Regions from separate parts of the Mesorhizobium sp. M0408 genome, predicted to be linked through region 2. Evidence: predicted binding sites of a transcription regulator. Region 2 holds the regulator's gene; the other holds the start of a gene.
What was found. Region 2 encodes PhoB, which activates phosphate uptake and scavenging genes when phosphate is short. Its sites were predicted from a motif close to TGTCATNNANCTGTCAT; they were not measured.
Positions count from the first base shown of each region.

Region 1: the regulator PhoB is predicted to act here: its motif matches at 4,341-4,357, upstream of phnF (phosphonate metabolism transcriptional regulator PhnF).

Region 1 covers NZ_JAMYRO010000001.1:19,881-27,709, reverse strand. Annotated here, with positions in the region: gene NKI67_RS00145 (sugar ABC transporter ATP-binding protein) at 1-1,492, shown strand, start outside; gene NKI67_RS00140 (ABC transporter permease) at 1,489-2,454, shown strand; gene NKI67_RS00135 (zinc-binding alcohol dehydrogenase family protein) at 2,525-3,541, shown strand; gene phnF (phosphonate metabolism transcriptional regulator PhnF) at 3,560-4,303, opposite strand; gene phnG (phosphonate C-P lyase system protein PhnG) at 4,439-4,900, shown strand; gene phnH (phosphonate C-P lyase system protein PhnH) at 4,900-5,508, shown strand; gene NKI67_RS00115 (carbon-phosphorus lyase complex subunit) at 5,510-6,622, shown strand; gene NKI67_RS00110 (alpha-D-ribose 1-methylphosphonate 5-phosphate C-P-lyase PhnJ) at 6,888-7,787, shown strand; gene phnK (phosphonate C-P lyase system protein PhnK) at 7,784-7,829, shown strand, end outside.
Region 2 covers NZ_JAMYRO010000003.1:14,088-21,916, reverse strand. Annotated here, with positions in the region: gene pstS (phosphate ABC transporter substrate-binding protein PstS) at 1-558, shown strand, start outside; gene pstC (phosphate ABC transporter permease subunit PstC) at 618-1,607, shown strand; gene pstA (phosphate ABC transporter permease PstA) at 1,611-2,462, shown strand; gene pstB (phosphate ABC transporter ATP-binding protein PstB) at 2,459-3,262, shown strand; gene phoU (phosphate signaling complex protein PhoU) at 3,295-4,002, shown strand; gene phoB (phosphate regulon transcriptional regulator PhoB) at 4,019-4,708, shown strand; gene NKI67_RS04030 (ROK family protein) at 4,718-5,962, opposite strand; gene xylF (D-xylose ABC transporter substrate-binding protein) at 6,249-7,289, shown strand; gene NKI67_RS04020 (sugar ABC transporter permease) at 7,432-7,829, shown strand, end outside.

The sequences.
Region 1 (7,829 bases), on a different contig from region 2:
CGAACTCCGCGGGCTGGAAAAGCGCTATCCCGGCACCCATGCGCTGAAGCCGGTCGATCTCGCCTTCAAGGCCGGCGAGATCCACGCCATCGTTGGCGAGAACGGCGCCGGCAAATCCACCCTGATCAAGCTTCTTACCGGCGTCATGCCGCGCACCTCCGGCGACGTCATCTGGGAGGGCAAGCCTGCCGCATTGGCAACGCCGCATGAGGCGATGGCGCTCGGCATCAATGCCGTGCATCAGGAAGTCGTCCTGTGCCGCCATCTCACCGTCGCCGCCAACATGTTCCTCGGCGAAGAGGATTCCCGCTTCGGCATCCTGCAGCAGCGGGCGATGATCAGGCAGGCGCAGAAGATCATCGACGATCTCGGCTTCGACCTGCCGGCGCATGTCATGCTGGGTGACCTGACCATCGGCCAGCAGCAGTTGATCGCCGCCGCCCGCGCCACCGTGCGCGGCACCAAATTCCTGATCTTCGACGAGCCGACCGCCTATCTTACCCGCAAGGAGGCCGACCAGCTGTTCACGCTGATCCGCCGGCTGAAGGGCGAAGGCGTCACCATCATCTACATCAGCCATCGCATGGAAGAAGTGTTCGAGCTCGCCGACCGCGTCTCGGTGCTGCGCGACGGCACGCTGGTCGGCACCAGGAACATTGCCGAGACCAATGACGCCGAGCTGGTCAAGATGATGATCAACCGCTCGATCGAGCAGGTCTACCACAAGGAGCATTTCACCCCCGGCGCGACCATCGTCGAAACCAGGAACCTGTCCGGCAAGGGTTTCGAAAATGTCTCGATGTCCGTCCGTGCCGGCGAGATCGTCGGCCTCTATGGCCTGATCGGCGCCGGGCGCAGCGAGTTCGTCACCACGCTCTATGGCCGGCACCGCAAATCGGCCGGCCAGATCCTGTGGGAGGGCAAGGAGGTCAAGGTCAATTCCGAACATGACGCGATCAGGCTCGGCATGGCGCTGGCCCCGGAAAGCCGCCGCGACCAGGGCCTCTGCCTCAACCTGCCGGTCGGACTCAACCTCAATCTGCCGATCTACAAGCGCATCTCGAGCAATCTGCTGATCTCCCGCGCGCAGGAAAAGGCGCAAGCCGATCGCCAGATCGCCGACCTGCGCATCAAGACGCCGACGCGCGGCGCGCTGGCCTCCAGCCTGTCCGGCGGCAACCAGCAGAAGATCGTCATCGGCAAATGGCTCGCCCACGGCGCCAAGCTATTCATCTTCGATGAGCCGACTGTCGGCGTCGATGTCGGCACCAAGGCCGAGATCTACCGCCTGTTCGGCGCGCTGTTGTCCAAGGGAGCCGGCATCATCCTGATCTCGTCCTACCTGCCCGAGGTCTATGAGCTCGCCGACACGCTGCACGTGTTCCGGCGCGGCAAGCTGGTGGCCACGCATGGGTTTCGTACCGCTGATCACGAGGAGATCCTCACCCAGGCGCTGGCCGAGAAACAAGAAAGACCGGGAGGGAAGATATGAGCACCGAGGCGATCGCTGCCGAAAGGCCGAAACGCAACTACAACGCCCTGTTCGGGCTGACACTGCTGGCGCTGCTGGTTCTTTTATGGATCATCCTGTCGGTGGCCACGCCGAGCTTCGCCTCCGCCAACAACATCTCCAACCTGTTACGGCAAGGGTCGATGATCGCCATCCTGGCGGTCGGCCAGACCTTCGTCATCATCACCGGCGGCATCGACCTTTCCGTCGGCGCCGTGGTCGGCTTCGCCACCGTCATCGTCGCGATGCTGATCAACGCCGGCACACCGGTTTTCCTCGCCATCCTGATCACCTTGCTGGTCGGCGTCGCCATCGGCATGTTCCATGGGTTCGGCATCGTCAAGATGGGCCTGCCGCCCTTCATCATCACCCTGGCAACGCTGACCTCGCTGCGCGGCATCGGTCTGTTGATGACCAATGGCAACTCGATCTCGATCAACAACGACGCCTTCCAGACGTTCTCGCGCAGTTCCTTCGCCGGCGTCCCCAATCTGTTCTGGATGGTGATCCTGGTCGGCATCCCAGCCTACATCTTCCTGCACCACAGCCGCTGGGGCCGCTATCTGTTCTCGGTCGGCTCCAACGCCGAGGCGTCGCGCCTGTCAGGCGTCAACGTCCAGCGCACCATCTACATGGCCTACACGCTGTCGGGCCTGTGTGCGGCCTTCGTCGGCGTGCTGCTTGCCTCGCGCATCGGCATCGGCAATCCGACACAGGCCGAGGGCTGGGAATTGCAGGCGATCGCCTCCTCGGTGATCGGCGGCACCTCGCTGTTCGGCGCTGTCGGCTCCGTGCACGGACCGCTGCTCGGCGCCTTCATCCTTGCCACCATCAACAACGGCGCCAATCTGCTCAACGTCAACGCCTTCTGGCAGCGCATCATCACCGGCGTGCTGATCATCGTCATCGTCTATTTCGACGGGCTGCGCCGCCGCGGCAAATAGACTGCCTCCCAATAACCGCCGGCCTCGCGACAGCAGGGCCGGCGGTGCCATGAACCGACTGGATTGAAGCATGAAAGCCGTCGTCTGCCGCTCGCCCGGCGAACTTGTCCTCGAAGACCGTCCGGCGCCTGGCGCGCCCCCCGCCGGCTGGGCGCTGGTCGCCGTCAGCCATGTCGGCATCTGCGGCACCGACTATCACATCTTCGAAGGCAAGCACCCGTTCCTCGCCTATCCCCGCATCATGGGCCACGAGGTTTCCGGCACCGTGACCGAGGTTAGTGAGGACGTCGATCTCGCCGTCGGCGAAGCGGTGATCGTCAATCCCTATCTCGCCTGCGGCAAATGCATCGCCTGCCGGCAAGGCAAGCCGAATTGCTGCGTCAGGATCGAGGTGCTCGGCGTCCACCGCGACGGCGCCATGTGCGAGCAGATCCTGGTGCCGGCGCAAAATCTTTATCCGGCAAACGGCCTGTCGCTGGCCGATGCCGCCGCCGTCGAATTCCTGGCGATCGGCGCCCATGCCGTGCGGCGCTCGCTCGCTGATCCAGGTGCGCGCACACTGGTCATTGGTGCCGGCCCGATCGGGCTCGGCACGGCGCTGTTCGCCCGCATCGCCGGGCTCGACGTGACGCTGCTCGACATGAGTGCGGAGAGGTTGGGTTTCGCCGAAAGCGAACTCGGCTTCGCGACCCTCGACGGCTCGCGGGGCGCTGCTGCCGACCTGGTGCGGGAAGCAACCGGCGGCGACGGCTTCGACGTGGTTTTCGATGCCACCGGCAACACCCGGTCGGTGCAGTCGGCCTTCGCCCATGTCGCGCACGGCGGGGCGCTGGTCCTGGTTAGCGTCGTCAAGGACGACATCGCCTTTTCCGATCCCGAATTCCACAAGCGCGAGATGATGCTGATCGGCAGCCGCAACGCCCTGCGTGCCGATTTCGACCATGTCGCCGCCTCGATCCGCAACGGCGCGCTGCCGCTGACAAAGCTGGTCACCCACCGCACCACGCTTGGCGAGACGCCGCACGACCTCGCCCGCTGGGCGCATGAGAAGTCCGGCCTGATCAAGGCCGTCATTCAAGTCGGATGATGCCAGGGCTGCCGCATCTCAGAGCGCCGACAATTTGAGCTCGATCCGCTCGGCCGGGAAGCGCGACTCCGAAAACTGTATCGGCTGACCGTCGGGCGTGACGTTGACGGCGACCGTCACCAGCACGATGGCGCCGGGCTGCAGCTCGAGGTCCGCAAGGTCGGCGGCATCGGCATGGCGCGCCGACAGCACAGTCGATTGCCTGAGATAGTCGTCGATGCCGAAACGTGCCAGCGATGCGGTGATCGAACCGGTTTCCGCCATGGCGGCATCGATGCCGGCAAAGCGCCTGGCATCGAACCAGCCGGCCGCACGAGACACCGGCATTCCATCGGCTTCGCCGCGCGTTTCCAGGCGTATCACATCGGCCCCCGTCGCAAGGCCTAAGCCCTCTGCGACACGACGGTTGGCCGGCTCGATCGATGACGCGAGCAAGGTGATATGCCGCTCGGACGCCTGTCCTTGCAATCCCTCGGAAAAGCGGGTGCGGGCGCCGATCGGATAAGACAGCCGCTTGCGCGACAGCACGAAGGTGCCGCGCCCTTGCTCCGCCCTGAGCACGCCCTCCTGCACCAGCGCTGCGATAGCGCTGCGCACCGTGTGGCGGTTGACGCCATAGCGTCCGGCCAACGCGATCTCCGGCGGCAGCGCCGCATTTTCGGGAAAATCGCCGACGGCAATCGAATGCAGGATCTGATCGGCGATCTGCCGCCACAGCGCGACACCGCTGCGCCGCTCGATGCTGTTGGCTTGTCCGATCATCTCCCGCCCCAATTCCTCGCGCCGATCTTTTGGCCCGTGTCACGTGCCCGTCATGGACACGCGCTAGATAATGGATATAATTTGTATAGTTGTCTATATCAATAGACAAAATGAACGCAGACGAGGAGCACCGCCATGCGAGGACGGGAAGCGCGAGAGCAGGCCGAGCGCAAGGCCGTGATGGCGACGCTGGCGCAATCGGCCGGCGACGACATCGTCCGCCTCTGGGACGAAGCCGGCCTGCCTTGCGAAGCGGAACTTCTGCGTGGCCCCGAAACCGGCCTGGTTACGGTACGCGGCCGCATCGGCGGCGGTGGTGCCCCTTTCAATGTCGGCGAGGCGACGGTCACCCGTGCCACGGTGCGGCTTGCGTCCGGCCATGTCGGCCACTGCTACGCGCTCGGCCGCGACAAGCAGAAGGCAAGGCTGGCGGCAATCGCCGATGCGCTGTGGCAGGACCCGGCCCACCGCAATGAGGTCGAGATCAGGATCGTTGCGCCATTGCAGGCGGCACTGGCCAAGGCGCGTGAACAGCGCCGCGCCGAGACGGCGGCGACCAAGGTCGATTTCTTCACCATGGTGCGCGGAGAAGACTGATGGATATCGCCGCTCAATCCATTGAAGGCGGCTTCGCCGATCCGGTATTCAATGCCCAGACCGTATTCCGTGCCGTGATGGACGCGATGGCGCGGCCGGGCAGCGTCCAGCCCTTGCCGGCCCTTGCCCACCCACCGGCGCCGCTGTCGGCCACCGCCGGCGCCGTTGCGCTGGCGCTGTGCGACAACGACACGCCGCTCTGGCTCGACCCGGCTTTGCAGGTGTCGGCGGTGAAATCCTGGCTTGGCTTCCATACCGGCGCGCCGCTGGCCAACACCCCGGCCGACGCGCATTTCGCGCTGATCGCCACGCCGGCCGAGATGATGGCGCTCGACGGGTTTTCGCAAGGCACCCAGGATTATCCCGATCGCTCGACGACGCTGATCCTCGAGGTCGGCGATCTCATCTCCGGCGCTGCGCTGGTGCTCGAAGGCCCGGGCATCGAGAAGACGGCGACGATCGCGCCGGCGCAAATGCCGCGCCATTTCGTCGAGCAATGGAAGCAGAACAACCAGCGCTTTCCCCGCGGTGTCGACATCGTCCTCGCCACCCCTGACAGCGTTGCCTGCCTGCCGCGCACGACGCGCATCAAGATGATGGAGGCGTAGCATGTATGTTGCGGTAAAGGGTGGCGAAGCGGCCATTCGCAACGCCCACAAACTGCTCGCCGACCGCCGGCGCGGCGATCGTTCGGTGCCCGCACTTCGCCTCGACCAGATCGTCGAGCAGCTGGCGCTCGGCGTCGACCGGGTGATGAGCGAAGGTTCGCTCTACGACAGGGAATTGGCGGCACTCGCCATCGTCCAGGCGCGCGGCGACATGATCGAGGCGATCTTCCTGGTTCGCGCCTATCGCACGACGCTGCCGCGTTTCGGCTACACCAGGGCGATCGACACCGGCACGATGCTGGTCGAGCGGCGGGTGTCGGCCACCTACAAGGACCTGCCCGGCGGCCAGTTGCTCGGCCCGACTTTCGACTACACCCACCGGCTGCTCGATCCCGAACTTGCCGCCGGCGGCGATGTCGCCGAGCCGGAGCAGCGTGCAGGCGAGGCGGAAGCCATGCCGCGCGTCTCGGCCATCCTCGCCCGCGAAGGCCTGATCGAGCCCGACGGCGACATGCCTGGGGATCATGTCCCCGGCGACATCACCCGCGAGCCGCTCGAATTCCCGATGGCGCGCGACATCCGCCTGCAGGCGCTGTCGCGCGGCGACGAGGGGTTTCTGCTGGCGCTCGGCTATTCCACCCAGCGCGGCTACGCGCGCAACCATCCCTTCGTCGGCGAGGTTCGCATCGGCGAGGTCGAACTGGAACTGGACGTGCCGGAACTGCCCTTTGCCGTGCCGCTCGGCAGCATCCGCGTCACCGAATGCCAGATGGTCAACCAGTTCAAGGGCTCGGCCAAGGCGCCGCCGCAATTCACCCGCGGCTACGGCCTCGTCTTCGGCCAGAGCGAGCGCAAGGCGATGGCCATGGCGCTGTGCGACCGCGCGCTGCGCGCCTCGGAGTTGGGTGAGGATGTCATCGCCGCCGCGCAGGACGAGGAGTTCGTCATCTCGCATTCCGACAATGTCCAGGCGACCGGCTTCGTCGAGCATCTGAAGCTGCCGCATTATGTCGACTTCCAGGCCGAGCTCGACCTCGTGCGCCGCATGCGCACCGAGCACGACGCCCGCGAAAATGCCGGCAAGGGCGAAGAGAAGAGGCAGGCAGCGGAATGACTTCAGTTAGCTCCACCACCGTGACCTCCCCCGTCTGGGGAATGGCCTCCGTATCCGCCGTAACCGCTACTGCCGCCAATGGTCTCGCCTTGCGCGCCTTCCCTCGGCTCAGGAAGAACCATTCTTCGAAGCACAAAGGCAACCACCCCGACGAACACCAGCAACAGGATTCCGAGGCGCATCCATCCGGTCGGGGTCATCGGAGCCCAGCCCCTTTTCCGTGTCTTGGAACTCAATTCGGTAGCACAGAGCGGAAGCGATCGCCATGACCGACATCGCCACCTACAACTTCGCCTATCTTGACGAACAGACCAAGCGGATGATCCGTCGGGCGATCCTCAAGGGCATCGCCATTCCTGGCTATCAGGTGCCGTTCGCCTCGCGCGAAATGCCGATGCCCTATGGTTGGGGCACCGGCGGCGTCCAGGTCACCGCTTCGATCATTGGCCCGGACGATGTGCTCAAGGTCATTGACCAGGGCGCCGACGACACCACCAATGCCGTCTCGATCCGCGCCTTCTTCAAGAAGGTCGCCAATGTCGCGGTCACCACCGAGACGGCGAAGGCGACCATCATCCAGACGCGCCACCGCATCCCTGAATATCCGCTGAGTGCCGGTCAGGTGCTGGTCTACCAGGTGCCCATCCCCGAGCCGCTGCGCTTCCTCGAGCCGCGGGAAACGGAGACGCGCAAAATGCATGCGCTGGAGGAATACGGCCTTATGCATGTGAAGCTCTACGAGGACATCGCCAGGCACGGCCGCATCGCCACCACTTACGCCTACCCGGTCAAGGTTGAGGGCCGCTATGTGATGGATCCCTCGCCGACGCCGAAATTCGACAATCCCAAGATGCACCGTTCGCCGGCTTTGCAATTGTTCGGCGCCGGCCGCGAAAAGCGCATCTACGCGCTGCCGCCGTTCACCGATGTGGTCAGCCTCGATTTCGAGGACCATCCGTTCGAGGTGCAGACCTTCGACCAGCCCTGCGCACTGTGCGCGGCCGAGAACGTCTATCTCGACGAGGTCATCCTCGACGACCATGGCGGCCACATGTTCGTCTGCTCCGACACCGATCATTGCGAGAAGCGGCGCGCGGAAGGCCACCGCGGCCATCTCGCGCCCGAGACCCATCTTGCCCCAGGAAAAACGGAGCCGGCGCAATGACAGACGAACCGCTGCTGCGCGTTTCGGCGCTGTCCAAATTCT
Region 2 (7,829 bases):
ACGTTCAACTTCACCTATTACCTCGGCGACGTCAGCGCGGACTGGAAAGAAAAGGTCGGCGTCGACAAGGCCGTGGAATGGCCGGTCGGCATCGGCGCCAAGGGCAATGAGGGCGTTGCCAACAACGTTTCCCAGACCGGCGGCGCGATCGGTTATGTCGAATATGCCTACGCCAAGCAGAACAAGCTCACCCACACCGATATGATCAACAAGGACGGCAAGAAGGTCGAGCCCACCGCGGCGGCGTTCTCGGCGGCAGCGGCCAATGCCGACTGGAGCTCGCAGCCGGGCTATGGTGTCATCCTCGCCAACGAGCCGGGCGCCGAGTCCTGGCCGATGACGGCGGCAACGTGGATCCTGCTCTACAAGAAGCCGGATGATGCCGCGACCACCGGCGAAGCGCTCAAATTCTTCGCCTGGGCATACGACAAGGGCGACGAGATGGCCGGCGAGCTGGACTACGTTCCGATGCCCGAAAAGGTGGTTGAGAGCGTCAAGGCCATGTGGGCCAAGGAAGTCGTCGGCGACGACGGCAAGCCGCTCTACTCGGCTATGTAATCTCCTCCAGGGAGGGCGTCGATGGCGCCCTCCCTGTTGCCTTCAATCGCGAGGACCCAATGACCATCGCTTCCGATGCCATGCCATCATCTGCAGCAGCCCGGGCCAGGGAAGCTACGGTGCGGCGCTTCGCGCTCACAGATGCCCTATTCCGCGGACTCACCCGCGCTTCCGCAATTCTTGTGCTGGTCATCCTCGGCGGTGTCGCGATCTCGCTGTTTGCCGGCTCATGGCAGGCGCTGTCGTCGTTCGGTTTTTCTTTCCTGACGACTGAAAGCTGGAATCCGGTCACGGAAAAATTTGGCGCACTGGCGCCGATCTACGGCACCCTGGTCACGGCGGCCATCGCCATCCTGATCGCGGTTCCGATCGGCATCGGCATTGCAGTCTTTCTCACCGAGCTCTGCCCGCGCCCGCTCAGGCGCCCGATCGGCATAGCGGTCGAGCTGTTGGCCGGCATTCCTTCGATCATCTACGGCATCTGGGGCCTGTTCGTGTTCGCGCCGTTCCTGCAGACGGCGATACAGCCCTTCATCATCAACGTCTTCCACGGCGTGCCGGGACTATCCAGCCTTTTCGCCGGCCCTCCTTACGGCATCGGCCTTCTGACCTCGGCGCTGATCCTTGCCATCATGGTGCTGCCCTTCATCACCTCGATCACCAAAGACGTCTTCGATACGGTGCCGGCGGTGCTGAAGGAATCGGCCTATGGCATCGGTTGCACGACCTGGGAAGTGACCCGGCGCGTGGTCATTCCCTATACCCGCATCGGCATCATGGGCGGCGTCATGCTTGGCCTGGGCCGGGCGCTCGGCGAGACCATGGCGGTGACCTTCGTCATCGGCAACGCCCACCGCATCAGTGCCTCCCTGTTCGCGCCGGGCACGACGATCTCGGCGACCATCGCCAATGAATTCACCGAGGCCGACGGCGACCTCTACACCTCCTCGCTGGTTTCGCTCGGCCTGATCCTCTTCGTTATCACCTTCCTGATCCTTGCCGCCGCCCGCTATATGTTGATGCGGATCGACGCCCGTACGGGAGCCTGACCGATGTCGACATCCTCATCGCTCCACAGCCGCCGCAAAGCCAGGAATTCGGTGATGATGGCGCTTTGCGTCGTCGCCGCCGGCATCGGGCTTGCCTGGCTGGCGCTCATTCTCGGCGCACTGGTCTATAAGGGCACAGCCGGGCTTTCGCTCGCGGTCTTCACCGAGATGACGCCACCACCGGGCGAGGCCGGCGGCCTGCTCAATGCCATCGCGGGCAGCCTGCTGATGACGATCATCGCCGTTGTCGTCGGCACGCCGATCGGCGTGCTGGCGGGAACCTACATGGCCGAGTATGGACGCTTTTCGCGCATCACCACCGTCGTCCGCTTCATCAACGACATCCTGTTGTCGGCGCCGTCGATCATCATCGGCTTGTTTGTCTATGAGCTGATGGTGCGGCCAATGGGACATTTCTCGGCCATTGCCGGCGCCGTTGCGCTTGCCATCCTGGTCATTCCGGTGGTCGTGCGCACCACTGAAGACATGCTCAACCTGGTGCCGAACGCGTTGCGTGAAGCCGGTGCCGCGATCGGCGCGCCACGCTGGGTGGTGATCCGTTCGGTCGCCTACCGCGCCGCATTGTCCGGCATCGTCACCGGCATATTGCTGGCGATAGCACGCATTTCCGGCGAGACGGCGCCGCTGCTCTTCACCGCGCTCAACAACCAGTTCTGGAGCAGCAATATCAACGCGCCGATGGCCAGCCTGCCGGTGACCATCTTCCAGTTCGCTCTCAGCCCTTACGAGGAATGGCAGCAACTGGCGTGGACCGGCGCACTCATAATCACCCTGACGGTTCTGGGCTTGAGCATCCTCGCCCGCAGCCTTACCGGACGCAGAGAGGACAGATGACACAGATGTTGTCCCCAGACATGACGATGGCCGAAACGGTCGTCGAGAAGACGAAGATCGAGGTCAAGAATCTCAACTTCTACTACGGCCAGAGCAAGGCGCTGAAGGACATCAGCCTGTCACTGCCTGAGCGCAGTGTCACGGCCTTCATCGGCCCTTCGGGGTGCGGGAAATCGACGCTGCTGCGTGTGTTCAACCGCATCTATGAGCTCTACCCAAAACAGACGGCCGAGGGCCAGGTGCTGCTCGACGGCAAGAACATTCTCGACCGGTCGCAGGATCTCAACCTCCTCAGGACCAAGATCGGCATGGTGTTCCAGAAGCCGACGCCGTTCCCGATGTCGATCTACGAGAACATCGCCTTCGGCGTCAGGCTCTACGAGAACCTCGGCAAGTCCGAGATGGACGGCCGCGTCGAACAGGCGTTGAAGCGCGCCGCGCTGTGGAGCGAGGTCAAGGACAAGCTCAACGCCAGCGGCTTGAGCCTGTCCGGCGGCCAGCAGCAGCGGCTCTGTATCGCCCGCACCGTGGCCGTGAAGCCGGAAGTCATTCTGCTCGACGAACCGGCTTCGGCCCTCGACCCGCTGTCGACTGCCAAGATCGAGGAACTGATCGACGAATTGCAAGCCGACTATACGATCGTCATCGTCACCCACAACATGCAGCAGGCGGCGCGCGTGTCGCGCCAGACCGCCTTCATGTATCTGGGTGAACTGGTCGAGTTCGACCGGACCGAGAAGATCTTCACGTCGCCCCGCGAGAAGCGCACGCAGGACTACATCACTGGCCGCTTCGGCTGAGCCGTTCCGATCATGCATATGAGGACAGGACCATGGGCGAACACACAGTCGCTTCTTTCGACGAGGATCTCGAGCAGATCAGCAAGCTGATCCGCGACATGGCCGACCTCGCCGGTTCGATGGTCGGCGGGGCGACCAAGGCCCTGTTGAATTCCGACAACGTGCTGGCGCAACGCGTCGTTTCCGACGACGCCATCATGGATGCGCGTCAACGCGAACTGGACGACCGCGCCATCACCCTGATCGCCAAACGCCAGCCGATGGCCCACGATCTTCGCCATGTGGTCGGAGCGATCCGCATGGCGGGCGACCTCGAACGCATCGGCGACCTTGCCAAGAATATCGCCAAGCGCGTGAGTGCGGTCGGCCTCAGCGCCACGCCGCGGGACCTGTCGCATTCCATCGACGCGATGGCGCAGCTGGTTCTCATCCAGGTGCAGGGTGTCATCGAGGAATATGCTGCAGGCGATGCGGCCGCGTTGGCCAAGCTGCGTGCCGCCGACGAGCGCATCGACGTCAAATACACGTCCGTGTTCCGCGAGCTGTTGACCTACATGATGGAAGATCCGCGCAACATCACCGCTTGCACGCACCTGCTGTTCTGCGCCAAGAATCTGGAGCGGATCGGCGACCATGTCACCAACATCGCCGAAAATGCGTATTATGTGCTGACCGGCGAGCAATTGCCGGTCAATCGTCCGAAGCAGGACGAAACGACAATGTCCGCACCGGTGACATGATGGGGGTGCCCAGCCGATGATCGCACCACGCATAATGGTGGTGGAGGACGAGGAGCCATTGGGTGTGCTGCTCCGCTACAATCTCGAATCCGAAGGCTACCAGGTCGAGGTGGTGACACGCGGCGACGAAGCCGAGATCCGTTTGCAGGAGAATGTGCCCGACCTTTTGGTGCTCGACTGGATGATACCAGCGGTTTCCGGCATCGAGCTCTGTCGTCGGTTGCGGGTGCGCCCCGAAACCGAGCGGCTGCCGATCATCATGCTGACCGCGCGCGGCGAGGAGAGCGACCGGGTGCGCGGGCTTTCGACCGGCGCCGACGACTATCTGGTCAAACCGTTTTCGACACCGGAATTCATGGCCAGGGTCAAGGCGCTGCTGCGGCGCGCCAAGCCGGAAGTGCTGTCCAGCGTGCTGAAGGTCGGCGACATCGTGCTCGATCGCGAATCGCACAGGGTCTATCGCAAGAAGAGCGAAATCAGGCTCGGGCCGACCGAATTCCGGCTGCTCGAGTTCATGATGCGGCATCCGGGCCGTGTCTTCTCGCGCAGCCAGTTACTCGATAATGTCTGGGGCGAGACAATCTACATCGACGAACGCACCGTCGACGTGCATGTCGGGCGGCTGCGCAAAGCCGTCAACAACGGCCGGATGCCGGATGTCATCCGCACCATCCGCGGTGCCGGCTATGCGATCAGGGAAGATTGACCCGCCTGGTCAGGCTACGTTCTTTCTGACGCTGGGCCTCATTTGCGCGCCCGGCGCGAAAATCTCCTGGTCGACGAAGCTTAGCGCCCGCATCGCGCAGCCTTCGCGGATCAGCGGCAATTCGTTCGGCTCTGTATCGAAGGAGATCGAGTCCGAATGCTGGCCGCCGGCGGTCTGGGCGATTGCCTTCCGCAAGGCCGGCTCGATCAGATCGAAGGCGGCGGCACTGGCGCCGACCATCGCGACCGGTGCCGGATCGATCAGCGCGAACAGCGAGCCGAGACCGAAACCCAGCGCTTCGCCGGCCTTGCGGTAGGCCTCGCGTTCCGGCCCATCTTTCTCGCGCGCCCGGGCCGCCAGTGCTCGCATGTCGGCGTCGCTGACGTCGGCGATCGGTTCGCTTTCTTCGCTCATCTGCCTGGCGTTGCGCCAGATGGCGTAGTTGCCGGCATAGGCCTCGATGCAGCCGCGCCGCCCGCAACGGCAGAGCGCGCCGCCCGGACGATGGATCATGTGGCCAAATTCGCCACCCGAGGAATGCGTCCCGGTGAACAGTTCGCCCTTCAGCACCAGCCCCATGCCGATGCCATGCGAAAGCAGGATGGCGATGAAGTCGTCGCGATAGCGATCCGGATTGCGCCAGCGCAAAGCCACCGCCATCATGTTGCAGTCGTTCTCCACCGTTGCCGGGATGCCGAATTCGTCCTCCAGCATGTCGGCAAAGGCGATGTCGGTCTGCGGCGTGATCGGCGACCACAGCATGGCGCGTGCAGGGGAGTCGGTAATGCCCTGAATCGCCAGGGCGATGCGGGCGACACTGCGGACGTCAAGGTCTGGATCCTGCAGCCGGCGCCGGACGATGGCCATGCATTCACGGATCAGCTCGTCGCGCGGCATGGTCAGCGTGTCCAGCCGGCGCTGTTCCTCGGCGACCACCTGTCCCGTATAGTCGATAATGGCGGCCGACAGGAAATTCAGCGACAACACCACGGTCAGCACCGCCGCCGCTTCCGGGTTGAGGGCGAGGCCGACCTGCGGACGACCGCGTTTCAACGAAACGGGCTCACTTGCCTTGCTCTCGGCGAGGATGCCTTCCCGTATCAGGTCGGAAGAGATCGCCGATATGGTCGAATGACTGAGGCCGGTAGTAGCTGCGATCTCAGTACGCGATGGCTGGCCGGCCCGGCGCACCGCCGAGATCACCATCGCCCGGTTGCGCCGGCGCAAATCGTCATGGCGGATTCCGACCGACATTGTTTTGCTTTCCTCCCGGTTGCCGCGGCCGCTCATGAACCGGAAGCCGTCGGTAATGTCCGACAAATAGTGTCGGACGCAGGCAAATAGTGTCAGATGCAGGTGGCGCTGTCATCGTTTATTCCGACGCTCGAAAAAACTCGCAGAGTCATCAAAATCCATCAGAATCGATGTTGACAGCAGCCGGAGATCGGGCCAGTATTTTTTCGAGGCTCGAAAAAATTAGAGCTTCTAAGCTGGTCTTTGAGCCAATTGGTCACGCCGTACGCGGCGCAGGGAGGATATGATGAAGAAATTCACGACCGCCATTCTGGCGGGTGTCGCCATGACGCTGGCGCTGGCGTCGGTGGCGCAGGCTAAAGACAAGGTCATCGGCGTTTCCTGGTCGAACTTCCAGGAAGAGCGCTGGAAGACCGACGAGGCCGCAATGAAGGCGGCCATTGATGCCGCAGGCGACAAGTATATTTCCGCCGACGCACAGTCCAACCCCGGCAAGCAGCTCACCGACGTCGAGAGCCTGATCTCGCAGGGCGCCAGCGCACTGATCATCCTGGCGCAGGACGCCTCGGCCATCGGGCCGGCCGTGCAGAAGGCACTGGACGAAGGCATCCCGGTCGTCGGCTATGACCGGCTGATCGAGAACAAGGACGTGTTCTATCTGACCTTCGACAACAAGGAAGTCGGCCGCATGCAGGCCCGCGAAGTCTTCAAGGTGAAGCCGGAAGGCAACTACGTCTTCATCAAGGGTTCGGGTTCCGATCCGAATGCCGATTTCCTGTTTGCCGGTTCGATGGAGGTGCTGAAGGAGGCCATTGACGGCGGCAAGATCAAGAATGTCGGCGAGGCCTATACGGACGGCTGGCTGCCGGCCAACGCTCAGAAGAACATGGAACAGTTCCTGACCGCCAACGACAACAAGGTCGATGCCGTGGTCGCCGCTAATGACGGCACTGCCGGCGGCGTCGTCGCCGCGCTGACGGCGCAAGGGCTGGCCGGATCGGTTCCGGTTTCGGGCCAGGACGGCGACCACGCCGCGCTGAACCGCATCGCGCTCGGCACACAGACCGTGTCGGTGTGGAAGGATGCGCGCGAGCTCGGCAAGAATGCCGCCGAGATCGCCTCGCAACTGGCCGACGGCAAGCAGATGACCGACATTGCCGGCGTGAAGGATTTCACCACGCCCGGCGGCAATACCGTCAAGTCGCTGTTCCTGACCCCGGTCGCCATCACCAAGGACAACCTCAACGTCGTCATCGACGCCGGCTGGATCAAGAAAGAAGAGGTCTGCGCCGGGGTGACGGCTGGCACTGTTGCAGTCTGCAACTGAGCCGACGTTTCCGAAAAGTCCGAACGCCGCGGCCGCTCGCCGCGGCGTTTTTCCAACAAGAGTTGTTTTTCCGCTTCCGGCGGATAACTTCTAGGCTGCTTCCGGCATCCGCGGCAGACGGCAACCCGGCGGGAGAAACATCATGACCGACACGACGTCCAACACGCCGGTCGACAGCACGACAGACCGGGCACGGGAATCCGAACTCGGCATTGTTGCCCGATTTCTCAAGGCAACCGAACTCGACACGCGCATGCTCGGCATGGTCGGCGCGCTGCTGGTCATCTGGGTCGGCCTGCATGTCATTTCTAGCGTACGGCTCGGCGTCAATCCGTTCGACTTCGACAGCCGGACCTTCCTGACGCCACGCAATCTCTGGAACCTGTCGGTGCAGACTTCGGCCGTGGCCATAATGGCCGCCGGAATGGTGCTGGTTATCGTCATGCGCAATATCGACCTGTCGGTCGGCTCCGCCGAAGGCCTGATCGGCGTGGTCATGGGTTTTGCGCAGGTGCATTTCCTGGTGCGAATGGTCGGTCT